4 regions of the Citrobacter amalonaticus genome follow, and region 4 is predicted to be linked to each of the others. Evidence: predicted binding sites of a transcription regulator. Region 4 holds the regulator's gene; each other region holds the start of a gene.
What was found. Region 4 encodes PhoB, which activates phosphate uptake and scavenging genes when phosphate is short. Its sites were predicted from a motif close to CTGTCATAAAACTGNCNNAT; they were not measured.
Positions count from the first base shown of each region.

Region 1: a site for PhoB is predicted at 1,244-1,263, ahead of glpT (glycerol-3-phosphate transporter). Genes of this name have one in related genera too.
Region 2: a site for PhoB is predicted at 2,118-2,137, ahead of pstS (phosphate ABC transporter substrate-binding protein PstS). Genes of this name have one in related genera too.
Region 3: a site for PhoB is predicted at 1,912-1,931, ahead of kdgR (DNA-binding transcriptional regulator KdgR). Genes of this name have one in related genera too.

Region 1 covers NZ_CP014015.2:283,904-287,084, reverse strand. Annotated here, with positions in the region: gene glpA (anaerobic glycerol-3-phosphate dehydrogenase subunit A) at 1-1,121, opposite strand, end outside; gene glpT (glycerol-3-phosphate transporter) at 1,393-2,751, shown strand; gene glpQ (glycerophosphodiester phosphodiesterase) at 2,756-3,181, shown strand, end outside.
Region 2 covers NZ_CP014015.2:1,851,005-1,854,185, reverse strand. Annotated here, with positions in the region: gene pstC (phosphate ABC transporter permease PstC) at 1-797, opposite strand, end outside; gene pstS (phosphate ABC transporter substrate-binding protein PstS) at 990-2,030, opposite strand; gene glmS (glutamine--fructose-6-phosphate transaminase (isomerizing)) at 2,349-3,181, opposite strand, start outside.
Region 3 covers NZ_CP014015.2:4,756,672-4,759,852, reverse strand. Annotated here, with positions in the region: gene htpX (protease HtpX) at 1-428, shown strand, start outside; gene AL479_RS22975 (MFS transporter) at 473-1,846, opposite strand; gene kdgR (DNA-binding transcriptional regulator KdgR) at 2,023-2,814, shown strand; gene AL479_RS22965 (YobH family protein) at 2,925-3,164, opposite strand.
Region 4 covers NZ_CP014015.2:3,080,539-3,083,719, reverse strand. Annotated here, with positions in the region: gene phoR (phosphate regulon sensor histidine kinase PhoR) at 238-1,533, opposite strand; gene phoB (phosphate response regulator transcription factor PhoB) at 1,575-2,264, opposite strand; gene sbcD (exonuclease subunit SbcD) at 2,461-3,181, shown strand, end outside.

The DNA.
Region 1 (3,181 bases), 2.1 Mb from region 4:
CCCAGCTTCCGGCAGACCGCGTCGGTGGCCCATTCCGCCATCAGACGATAAGTCATCAGTTTGCCGCCGGTAATCGTGATAAACCCGTCCAGGCCGTCGCGTTTCGCGTGATCGAACAGCACAATGCCGCGACTGACGTTACGACCGCTGGGATCGTCATCGCTTGCCACCAGTGGACGCACCCCGGAGTAGGCGCGCAGAATGCGCGTTTTCGCCATGATTGGCGCCAGCTTTTCACCTTCATGCAGCAGAATATCGACCTCATCGGCGGTGACGCGGTTGCTGTCGATATCATTGTAATCAATGTGGGTTGAGGTGGTGCCAATCAGCGAAATGGTATCGCCGGGTACCAGAATATCGGCGTCGGAAGGCTTGCGGCAGCGGTTAATCACGTGCTGGTTGATGCGATGGTCCATAATGAGCAGCGACCCTTTCGCCGGGAACATGCGGATACTCAAATCGGCGTATTCCGCGATCCGCTGTCCCCAGATCCCGGCGGCGTTAACCACCACCGGCGCATGCAGCGTTTGCGTTTCACCATTGAGATGGTTGCGCACATGGACGCCGCTGACGGTCGCGCCTTCACGGATCAACCCGGTCACTTCGTGGGCGGTCAGGATAATGGCGCCGTGCTCTTTCGCATCGAGCATGTTGGCTGCAGTCAGGCGGAACGGATCGACCGTTCCGTCCGGCACTTTGACCGCGCCGATCAGTTGTGGATTCACCGACGGTTCGATAATCCGCGCCTGTTGCGGATCGATCGCTTCTGCCCGAATGCCTGCTTCTTCGCAGGCACGGATAAAAGTGGCCTGAAAAGAAAGCTCATCCTCGGGCAGGGTAATAAACAGACCGTCCGTCGGCTCAACGCAGTGGCGGGCGATACGTTTCAGAATTTGGTTTTCGCTGATGCATTCACGGGCAGATTCCGCGTCAGTCACGGCATAACGCGCGCCGCTGTGCAGCAGTCCGTGGTTACGGCCGGTCGCACCGGTCGCAATATCGTGACGTTCGACTAAGATGACACGCAGACCGCGCAGCGCGCAGTCACGGGCAATCCCTGCGCCTGTGGCACCGCCCCCAATGATAATCACGTCACTTGTTTGCGAGTCGCGAGTTTTCATTGTTTTCCCTCACAGTTCGTTTTTTATCATTTAGCCACATAAAAAGCATGGTTTGTTTGATTTCGCGCATATTCGCTCATAATTCGAAAATGAAACGTGATTTCGTGCGCCTTTCTGAACATTTGTCATAAATCTGTAACAATATGTGCTGTAATTCACATTCCCGACATGTATCTTTGCATAACATCGCGACCACACTGGAAGCAGCGGGGTTGCGTGTACCACCTGCGGTGTTTACTACTTATAAAAGACGGGCCACGGAGGCTACATTATGTTGAGTATTTTTAAACCAGCGGCGCATAAAGCTCGCTTGCCTGCAGCGGAGATCGATCCGACATACCGTCGGCTTCGCTGGCAAATATTTTTGGGGATATTCTTTGGCTATGCCGCGTACTATCTGGTGCGCAAGAACTTTGCTCTGGCGATGCCGTATCTGGTTGAGCAGGGGTTTTCCCGAGGTGATTTAGGCTTTGCGCTGTCGGGGATCTCTATTGCCTACGGGTTTTCGAAATTCATCATGGGGTCGGTTTCGGATCGCTCGAATCCGCGCGTTTTCCTGCCGGCAGGTCTGATTCTGGCGGCGGCGGTGATGCTGTTCATGGGCTTTGTGCCGTGGGCGACATCGAGCATCGCCGTGATGTTTGTGCTGCTGTTCCTTTGTGGATGGTTCCAGGGAATGGGGTGGCCGCCGTGCGGACGTACCATGGTGCACTGGTGGTCGCAGAAAGAACGTGGCGGGATCGTATCCGTCTGGAACTGCGCGCATAACGTCGGTGGCGGGATCCCTCCGCTGTTGTTCCTGCTCGGGATGGCCTGGTTTAACGACTGGAAAGCGGCGCTGTATATGCCAGCGTTCGGCGCCATTCTGGTGGCGATTTTCGCTTTCGCGCTGATGCGTGATACCCCGCAATCCTGTGGTCTGCCGCCAATCGAAGAGTACAAAAACGACTACCCGGATGACTACAACGAAAAAGCGGAAGAAGAACTGACGGCGAAGCAGATCTTCATGCAATACATCCTGCCGAACAAATTGCTGTGGTACATCGCTATTGCGAACGTGTTCGTTTATCTGCTGCGCTATGGCATCCTCGACTGGTCTCCGACCTATCTGAAAGAAGTGAAGCACTTTGCGCTGGATAAGTCCTCCTGGGCCTATTTCCTCTATGAATATGCGGGGATCCCGGGGACGCTGCTGTGCGGCTGGATGTCGGACAAAGTGTTCCGTGGCAACCGTGGCGCGACCGGCGTGTTCTTTATGACGCTGGTGACAATTGCCACCATCGTTTACTGGATGAACCCGGCTGGTAACCCGACCGTCGATATGATTTGTATGATTGTGATCGGCTTCCTGATTTACGGTCCGGTGATGCTGATTGGTCTGCATGCGCTGGAACTGGCACCGAAAAAAGCCGCAGGGACGGCAGCGGGCTTTACCGGCCTGTTTGGCTACCTCGGCGGTTCCGTGGCGGCCAGCGCCATCGTCGGCTACACCGTGGACTTCTTCGGCTGGGACGGCGGCTTCATGGTGATGATCGGCGGCAGCATCCTGGCGGTGATTCTGTTGATTGTGGTGATGATCGGTGAGAAACGCCACCATGATGAGATGCAACTGAAACGCAACGGGGGCTAAGTGAATGAAGACAGCACTGAAAAACCTGAGTCTGACGCTGATGATGGCGGGCGCGGTAATGGGAAGTCATGCCCTGGCCGCCAGTAACACGGATAAAGTCGTGATTGCCCACCGTGGCGCGAGTGGCTATCTGCCGGAGCATACGCTGCCCGCGAAAGCGATGGCTTATGCGCAGGGGGCGGATTATCTGGAGCAGGATCTGGTGATGACCAAAGACGACCAACTGGTCGTCCTGCATGATCACTATCTGGATCGCGTGACGGATGTTGCTGAGCGTTTTCCGGATCGTGCGCGCAAAGACGGTCGCTACTACGCCATCGACTTTACGCTGGACGAAATCAAATCCCTGAAGTTTACCGAAGGGTTTGATCTGGAAAATGGCAAGAAGGTGCAAACCTATCCTGGCCGTTTCCCGATGGGTAAATCGGAC
Region 2 (3,181 bases), 1.2 Mb from region 4:
CTGTTACCCGGCATATACAGCGATGCGCTGTCGAGCTGGTAGGTGTTGCCGATGATGAAGGTCACCGCCATCGTTTCACCCAGTGCACGTCCCAGACCCAGCATGATGCCGCCAATCACCCCATTTTTGGTGAACGGCAACACGATGCGCCAGATCACTTCCCAGGTGGTGCAGCCGATACCGTAGGCAGACTCTTTCATCATCACCGGCGTCTGTTCAAATACATCACGCATTACGGCTGCAATGTAAGGGATGATCATGATGGCGAGGATCACGCCTGCCGCCAGAATACCGATACCAAACGCCGGGCCGGAGAACAGTGCGCCAACAAACGGAATGTTGGAAAGGACATTCCCGACCGGTTCCTGGAAATAAGTGGCAAACAGCGGGGCAAAGATAAACAGGCCCCACATGCCGTAGACGATACTCGGGATAGCCGCCAGCAGTTCAATCGCGATCCCCAGCGGGCGACGCAGCCAGCCAGGCGCGAGTTCGGTCAGAAACAGGGCAATGCCGAAGCTCACCGGAACGGCGATCAGCAGTGCGATAAAAGAGGTGACCAGCGTACCGTAGATCGGTACCAGCGCTCCGTAGATGTCGTTTGGCGCGTCCCAGTCTTTGGTCCACAGGAAGGAGAAACCAAATTTCTCAATGCTGGGCCAGGAGGAGATGATCAGAGAGACAATAATGCCACCCAACATCAATAGCACAATCAGCGCAGCCAGTTTTACCAGCGCGCTGAAGATTTTGTCACCCTTTTTACCCGGTGGGTTAAAAGCAGGCTTGGTTGCAGCCATAAGTCACTCTTTAAGTTTGGGCCAGGAAGCGCGCATTTTATCGCGCTTCCTGGCTAACGTAATGCCATACCCTAAATAATTCGAGTTGCAGCAAGGCGGCAAGCTTGTGAATCCCCAGGAGCATAGATTCACTATGTGACTGGGGTGAACAAACGCAGCCAACACAGCTGCGGCTCGAAGTATGACGGGTATTTAGTACAGCGCTTTACCGCTGCTGTCTTTCACATTGGTCTTCCATGCCGCACGGATCTGCTCAACCACGCTGTCCGGCAGACTGGCGTAATCCAGGTCATTAGCCTGTTTGCCGCCATTTTTGTATGCCCAGTCGAAGAATTTCAGCACTTCAGCCCCCTGCTCAGGTTTCTTCTGCTCTTTGTGAACCAGGATGAAGGTGGTGGAGGTAATCGGCCACGCATCATCACCTTTCTGGTTCGTCAGATCCTGGGCGAAGGATTTACTCCAGTCAGCGCCTTTCGCGGCGTTAGCGAAGTTCTCTTCAGTCGGACTAACCGGTTTACCGTCAGCAGAAATCAGCTTGGTGTAGGCCAGGTTGTTCTGCTTAGCGTAAGCATATTCAACGTAGCCGATGGAACCCGGCAGACGCTGTACGAATGCGGCGATACCGTCGTTACCTTTACCGCCCAGACCGGTTGGCCAGTTAACGGTAGAGCCAGCGCCCACTTTGGTTTTCCACTCTTCGTTCACTTTCGCCAGATAGCTGGTGAAGACGAAGGAGGTACCAGAACCATCAGCACGACGCACAACGGCGATATTCTGAGAAGGCAGTTTCACGCCTGGGTTCAGTTTGGTGATGGCTTCATCATCCCACTTCTTGATTTTACCCAGGTAGATGTCACCCAGCGTTTTACCATCCAGCACCAGTTCGCCAGACTTCAGACCTGGGATGTTCACCGCCAGTACCACGCCGCCAATCACGGTCGGGAACTGGAACAAACCTTCCTGATTCAGTTTTTCGTCAGACAGCGGCGCATCAGAGGCACCGAAATCAACGGTATTCGCTGTAATTTGTTTAACACCACCGGAGGAGCCGATACCCTGGTAGTTAACTTTACTACCGGTCTCTTTCTGATAAGTATCAGCCCATTTGGCATACACCGGCGCAGGAAAAGTTGCACCTGCACCTGTCAGACTTGCTGCTGCTAATGCAGAGAAAGCGCTCATAGATAAGGTCGCGGCGACAACAGTTGCGACAGTGGTACGCATAACTTTCATAATGTCTCCTGCAAGATTTTCGTAAATCATTGTTAAGTGGCTACGATGAGCAAAATAGGACAAACAGGTGACAGTTAAATGTACGAAATATGACAGTTTTATGACAATGAAAATTTCCGTTAAATCAGAACCATTTTTTTCCTGTTTATCATTAAGTTAACTTAATATATGACAACAGCTTTTCAGGAAAATTTTCTTTTTGTGACACTGAAAAAAGTAGCTGAAGATGACGATTTGTCACATTAAAACGGCGAGAGAATTGATTAAAAACAGCGCAGGGGTGAAAAAAATGCCCCGCTTTCGCAGGGCATGAGCGTTTTACTCGACGGTAACCGATTTTGCCAGGTTACGCGGCTGATCCACGTCGGTGCCTTTAATCAGCGCCACGTGATAAGCCAGCAGTTGCAGCGGCACGGTATAGAAGATCGGTGCAATCACCTCTTCCACATGCGGCATCTCAATGATGTGCATATTGTCGCTGCTGGCAAAACCAGCGTCCTGATCGGCGAAGACATACAGCTGACCGCCACGGGCGCGTACTTCTTCAATGTTGGACTTCAGTTTTTCCAACAGTTCGTTGTTTGGCGCAACAACGATAACCGGCATATCGGCATCAATCAGCGCCAGCGGACCGTGTTTCAGCTCACCTGCCGCATAAGCTTCAGCATGGATGTAGGAGATCTCTTTCAGCTTCAACGCGCCTTCGAGAGCGATCGGATACTGATCGCCACGGCCCAGGAACAGGGCATGGTGTTTGTCAGAGAAATCTTCAGCCAACGCTTCAATGCGTTTGTCCTGAGAGAGCATTTGCTCGATACGGCTCGGCAGCGCCTGCAGGCCATGAACGATGTCATGCTCAATGGATGCGTCCAGACCTTTCAGACGCGCCAGTTTCGCCACCAGCATCAGCAGAACGGTTAACTGAGTGGTAAACGCTTTCGTCGACGCCACGCCGATTTCCGTGCCGGCATTGGTCATCATCGCCAGATCCGATTCACGCACCAGAGAAGACCCCGGAACGTTACAGATGGCGAGTGAGCCCAGATAGCCCAGCTCTTTCGACAAACGCAGACCTGCCAGCGTATCCGCCGTTTCGCCCGACTGAGACAGGGTGATCATCAGGCTGTTACGGCGTACTGCTGATTTGCGGT
Region 3 (3,181 bases), 1.7 Mb from region 4:
TGACGCTGATTCAGGGGGTTGTGAACACCTTTGTTATCTTCATCTCGCGTATTCTGGCGCAGATCGCCGCCGGTTTTCTCGGTGGTAACCGTGATGAAGGCGAAGGCAGCAATGGCAACCCAATGATCTACTTTGCGGTCGCAATGGTACTGGAACTGGTCTTCGGTATTCTGGCGAGCATCATTACCATGTGGTTCTCTCGTCACCGTGAATTCCACGCCGATGCGGGGTCCGCTAAACTGGTCGGTCGTGAAAAGATGATTGCCGCGCTGCAGCGTCTGAAAACCAGCTACGAACCGCAAGAAGCATCCAGCATGATGGCCTTCTGCATCAATGGTAAAGGTAAATCGCTGAGCGAACTGTTTATGACTCACCCGCCGCTGGATAAACGTATCGAAGCGCTGCGCAGTGGGGAATACCTGAAGTAAGCCTGTCGGAAAGAAGAGAAAGCGCGTCCATGGACGCGCTTTTTTTACGCCTGCGCCCGGGGCTGTGTGATGCGCAGACCGCTCACCACCGCTGCAATGGTCGCCAGAATCCCTGCCATCAGCAGAGAAACATGCGTGCCGTTATCCCCGAACTGGTTCAACAGCAGCGCGACCAGCGCCGCGCCTGAACTTTGTCCCAACAGACGGGCGGTTCCCAGCATGCCGCTGGCGCCGCCGCTGCGTTCACGAGGCGCTGAGGTGATGATCGTGTGGTTATTGGGCGACTGAAATAAACCAAACCCGGCGCCGCAGAGAATCATCGGCCAGATGATATTCAGATCGGACGGCACGGCAGGAAGTAACACCAGGGCAAACAGGCCACTTGCCATCACCAGCAGGCCCAGTGCGCCCAGCAAACCGGCATGGACGCGTTCAATCAGATACCCGGCCAGCGGCGCCATGACCATTGTTGCCAGCGGCCAGGGGGTAAGCAGCAAACCGGTTTCCACTTCACTGCGTCCCAGTACCGTTTGCAGATAGAAGGGCAGAGAGACCATCGCCAGCATCTGCGCGCAAAAAGAGCAGATTGAGGTACCTATCGACAGTGAAAAAAGAGGAATACGCAGCAGGTCGACCGGCAATAACGGCACCGGTAATGAAAGCTGACGGCGGATAAAGAAATAGCCAACCACCATCATCGCCGCCACTTCGGCACCGATCAGCGTCAGAGGCTGCCCCTGTGCAAAACCACTCAGTGCGGTGATCAACAGACCAAACGTCAGCGCATTCATCACGGCGCTGGGGATGTCAAAACGCGCTTTATTGCTGCGTGAGCCATTAGGCGGCAGAAAGCGCATTGCCAGAATCAATGCAATAATCCCTAACGGCACATTGATCAGAAACAGCCATTTCCAGGAGGCAATTGAGAGGATGGCGGCCGCGATGGTTGGACCTGCGGCCGCGGAGACGGCGACGATAAAGGAGTTAATGCCCATCCCGCGACCCAGATGGCGCTGAGGATAAATCAGACGAATCAACGCCGTGTTGACGCTCATTAGCGCCGCGCCGCCGAACCCCTGAACGACACGCGCCATCGTCAACATTTGTAGCGAGTCCGCGAGTGCGCAAAACAATGAGGCCAGCAGAAAAAACACCAGTCCGCATTTATAGATGCGTCGATAGCCAAACATATCGCCCAGAAATGACAGCGACAGTAACGAGACGACAATGGCGATCTGATAGGCGTTGACGACCCATATTGAGCTGGCGGCGGAGGCGTGTAAGTCAGTGGCTATGGTGGGGAGCGCCACATTGGCAATGGCGCCGTCCAGCACGGCCATCGAAATACCAATAACGATGGTTAAAATAGCACCATATCGCTGCGGAAGCGGCAGGCCGTCGGCCTGGGATTTATTCATGTGATTGATAGTTTCTGCGAAGAATATGATCAGGGTAGTGATTTTAGCATTGATATTCCGGCTTTATATCGCAGATTTGTAACGAAGTAAGCAAAGATGGATTGCGGGCGCCTGGCCATGAAATTATAATAAAAAATCGTTCTGATTTTTATAAAACACTCGTAATGAGGTGATAAATGGCTAACGCAGATCTGGATAAACAGCCTGATTCTGTATCTTCCGTGCTGAAAGTCTTTGGCATTCTGCAGGCGCTGGGTGAAGAGCGCGAAATAGGGATTACCGAGTTATCACAACGCGTCATGATGTCAAAAAGCACCGTTTATCGCTTTTTACAGACCATGAAAACACTGGGATATGTGTCACAGGAAGGTGAATCCGAGAAGTATTCTCTGACGCTGAAGCTGTTTGAACTTGGCGCTCGCGCGCTACAGAATGTTGACCTTATCCGCAGTGCGGACATCCAGATGCGCGAACTCTCTCGCCTGACGAAAGAGACGGTGCACCTTGGCGCGCTGGACGAAGACAGCATCGTCTACATTCATAAGATTGATTCGATGTACAACCTGCGCATGTATTCGCGTGTGGGTCGCCGCAATCCGCTTTACAGCACCGCGATTGGTAAAGTGCTGCTGGCCTGGCGCGATCGTGACGAAGTGAAGCAGATTCTGGACGGCATTGAGTATAAACGTAGTACCGGGCGCACTATCACCACCACGGAAGCATTGCTGCCGGTGCTGGATAAAGTCCGCGAACAGGGTTATGGCGAAGATAACGAAGAACAAGAAGAAGGTTTACGCTGCATTGGCGTACCGGTATTCGATCGTTTCGGTGTGGTGATTGCGGGTCTGAGTATCTCCTTCCCAACGCTGCGTTTTTCCGAAGAAAACCTGCACGACTACGTTTCGATGCTGCATACCGCGGCGCGTAAAATCTCTGAACAGATGGGCTACAACGATTATCCGTTCTGATGATGTCATGCAGTCGATATAAAGAAACGGCCGGCTTTTTCGCCGGCCGCTTTAATCCTGTGACATTCTGCTTCAGCAATACGCAAGGCACGGATCATGACGACGGGATATTAACCGTTATCGACGACCACGGTACTCTTACGCAATATCGGACAATCCGTTAATCCGATGATACCGCTATCGGTATGAACATATTGCGCGGTGGCGGTTCCTCGCGCGGTAAGATACTTGCATTGCAACCCCAGCCCGGCGGCATTCTCCTGGCTGCCTATCAGCACACCATACCCACTGAGTAATAATCCAATCCATACAAGCGCAAACAACACGATAGCGCGAATAATCAAACGCATTATGACCTCTTTTCTTC
Region 4 (3,181 bases):
TGGGGCGCAATTTAAACGCTTATAACGTTTTAAAGCAAGGAGGGATCCAAAAACCGGAAGATTATAGCGATATCAAATCTCACACTAGTGTAAAACACCATACTAAAGAAAAAGTCATGGCTTATCATGCGAACAAAAAACAACCAGACGTTGATAAATTCAGCAGAGTTATCTTAGCCGCAAAGAAAATAAGCCAGCATTAGCTGGCTTATGGAAAGAAAACCTTACGATTGCACTTTAAGCACTTTTTTTGGCAATTAATCGTTCCGGCAGCACAAAACTAAAGCGCGTCCCTTTACCCGGTTGACTGTCGATCATCAGGCGACTTTCGTGATGATTCAGCGCGTGTTTAACGATAGCCAGTCCCAGTCCACTGCCGCCCGTTTGCCGCGATCGCGCTTTATCCACCCGATAAAATCGCTCTGTTAACCGTGGGATATGTTCCGGCGCAATGCCCGGTCCGTTATCCTCCACGCTAAACTCCGCGCCGTGCGGCGCCGCATACCAGCGGACGGTGATATGGGTTCCCGCTGGGGTATGGTTCACCGCGTTATACACCAGGTTGGACATCGCGCTACGCAGTTGCTCTTCATTCCCCAGTACTTTCAGCTGGTTATCCACCTCAAAACTGAACGTGTGCTTCTGCTGACTGAGCGTCTGCGCCTCGCGTTCAACCATCCGCAGCATCATAGGGACATCGACCTGCTCATTGAGCAGAAGCGTCGGGGCGGCTTCGATTTTCGACAGCGTGAGCAACTGTTTCACCAGTCCTTCCATGCGCGAGGTCTGGTCGCGCATCGTTAACAGCGCTTTTTCGCGCGTTGCCCCTTCCAGCGTTTGCTCGTGCATCATTTCAAGATAGCCCTGCAACACCGTGAGCGGGGTACGCAGTTCGTGGCTCACGTTGGCGAAGAAATTGCGTCTCGCGCCTTCGAGCTGGTGCATCTGGGTCATGTCGCGCGCCACCATCAGCAGTTGCTTATCGGTATACGGCATGACGCGGATTTCCAGGTGTCGGCCGGTATTAAGCACCAGATTTAACGGTCGGCTGAAATCCCGCAACTTGAGGTACTGCGTAAACTCCGGATAACGCAGCAGGTTCAGGATGTTCTGTCCGCTATCGTCCGGCCAGCGTAAGCCCAGCACCTGTTGCGCCAGACCGTTACACCAGAAGATCCCCCCCTCTTCGGTGGTCAACACCACCGCATCGGGCAGCGACTCCGCCCCGCTGCGAAAGCGTTTAATCAGATTGCCCAGCTCACGACGACGCTTTTTATTGCGCAGTTGCATCTGATGCAACCCATACAGCAGCGGTTCCCAACTGCCTCGTCCCGGCGGCGGCGTCATGCTTCTGTCGACCCACAGCCACCATGAGAGGCGTAATAAATTCCAGAAATGCCAGATAAGCAGTCCTGTTACCGATGCCAGTAAAAACCACGGCAGGTAACCCAAAAATGCACTTAGGATCAAGGTCGGGATACAGCAAAGTATCAGCTCCAGCACCAACCTTTTCCATGACAGCCGTTCCAGCACGGGTCACTCTCCCTTCAGAGCCAGGCTCTTGTTCTTGCCTTTCAAAAACGGGTCGAAAAACGATACCCTGTCCCGCGAACCGTCTGCACCATCCGATCGTGGCCGCTGGCTTCCAGCGCCTTACGCAGACGGCGAATATGCACATCAACCGTGCGATCCTCAACGTAGACGTTGGTGCCCCAGACGTGATTCAGCAGTTGCTCACGGCTGTAAACCCGCTCGGGATGCGTCATAAAGAAATGCAGGAGTTTAAATTCCGTCGGCCCCATATCGAGCGGGTTTTCGCCGGTCATCACGCGGTGCGAGGTGGGATCCAGGCTTAGCCCCTGCATCTCAATGACCTCTTCCACCGCCATCGGCGAAATCCTACGCATCACCGCTTTGATGCGGGCAACCAGCTCTTTCGGCGAGAACGGTTTGGTAATGTAGTCGTCCGCGCCGGTTTCCAGGCCGCGTACGCGATCCTCTTCTTCCCCTCTGGCGGTCAACATCATGACCGGAATATCCCGGGTCATCGCTTCACGCTTGAGGTGTTTAATAAACTGTAGACCAGAACCACCAGGCAACATCCAGTCAAGGAGGATCAAATCCGGCCAGGGTTCATTAAGCTGGTTCACCGCACTGTCATAATCTTCAGCTTCAACGGGCTGAAAGCCATTTTGCTCAAGCACGAAACAGACCATTTCGCGAATTGGAGCTTCATCTTCTACGACCAGAATACGTCTCGCCATGATTTGCCCTGTTATATAAGTTGCTTATCATCATCTGTCTTAATGCGGCGCCATTATGCGTCAGTTTTATGACAGATTTATGAAAATGCGTGCTGACGTTAACCTTAGGTTGTTGATTTATGACACCCGAGAAACGAGATATTACAGCCCCCGAATGGTTATAATCCCCTTTATGCTTTTTTGCCATGGAACCGTTATGCGCATCCTTCACACCTCTGACTGGCATCTGGGACAAAATTTCTACAGCAAAAGCCGTGCCGCTGAACATCAGGCCTTTCTTGACTGGCTGCTGGAAACAGCGGTTGAGCAACAGGTGGACGCGATCATCGTGGCAGGCGATATCTTCGATACCGGCTCACCGCCAAGCTATGCCCGCGAGCTCTATAACCGTTTTGTGGTCAACCTACAGCAAACGGGCTGTCATCTGGTGGTATTAGCGGGAAATCATGATTCCGTCGCCACGCTGAATGAATCCCGTGAGATTCTGGCGTTTCTCAATACCACGGTTGTGGCCAGCGCCGGTCACGCGCCGCAGATCCTGCATCGTCGCGATGGTCAGCCCGGCGCGGTGCTGTGCCCGGTGCCATTTTTACGCCCACGCGACATTATCAGCAGCCAGGCGGGACTCTCTGGCCAGGAAAAACAACAGCATTTACTGGGTGCCATCACCGACTATTACCAGCAGCAATACGAGGCCGCCTGCGCGTTGCGTGGCGATCTCGCCCTGCCGATTATCGCCACCGGCCACCTGACTACCGTGGGTGCCAGCAAAAGTGACGCCGTGCGTGACATTTATATTGGCACGCTGGATGCTTTCCCGGCGCAAAATTTCCCGCCTGCCGATTATATCGCACTGGGTCACATCCACCGGGCGCAGAAAATTGGCGGTACGGAGCATATCCGCTACTGCGGCTCGC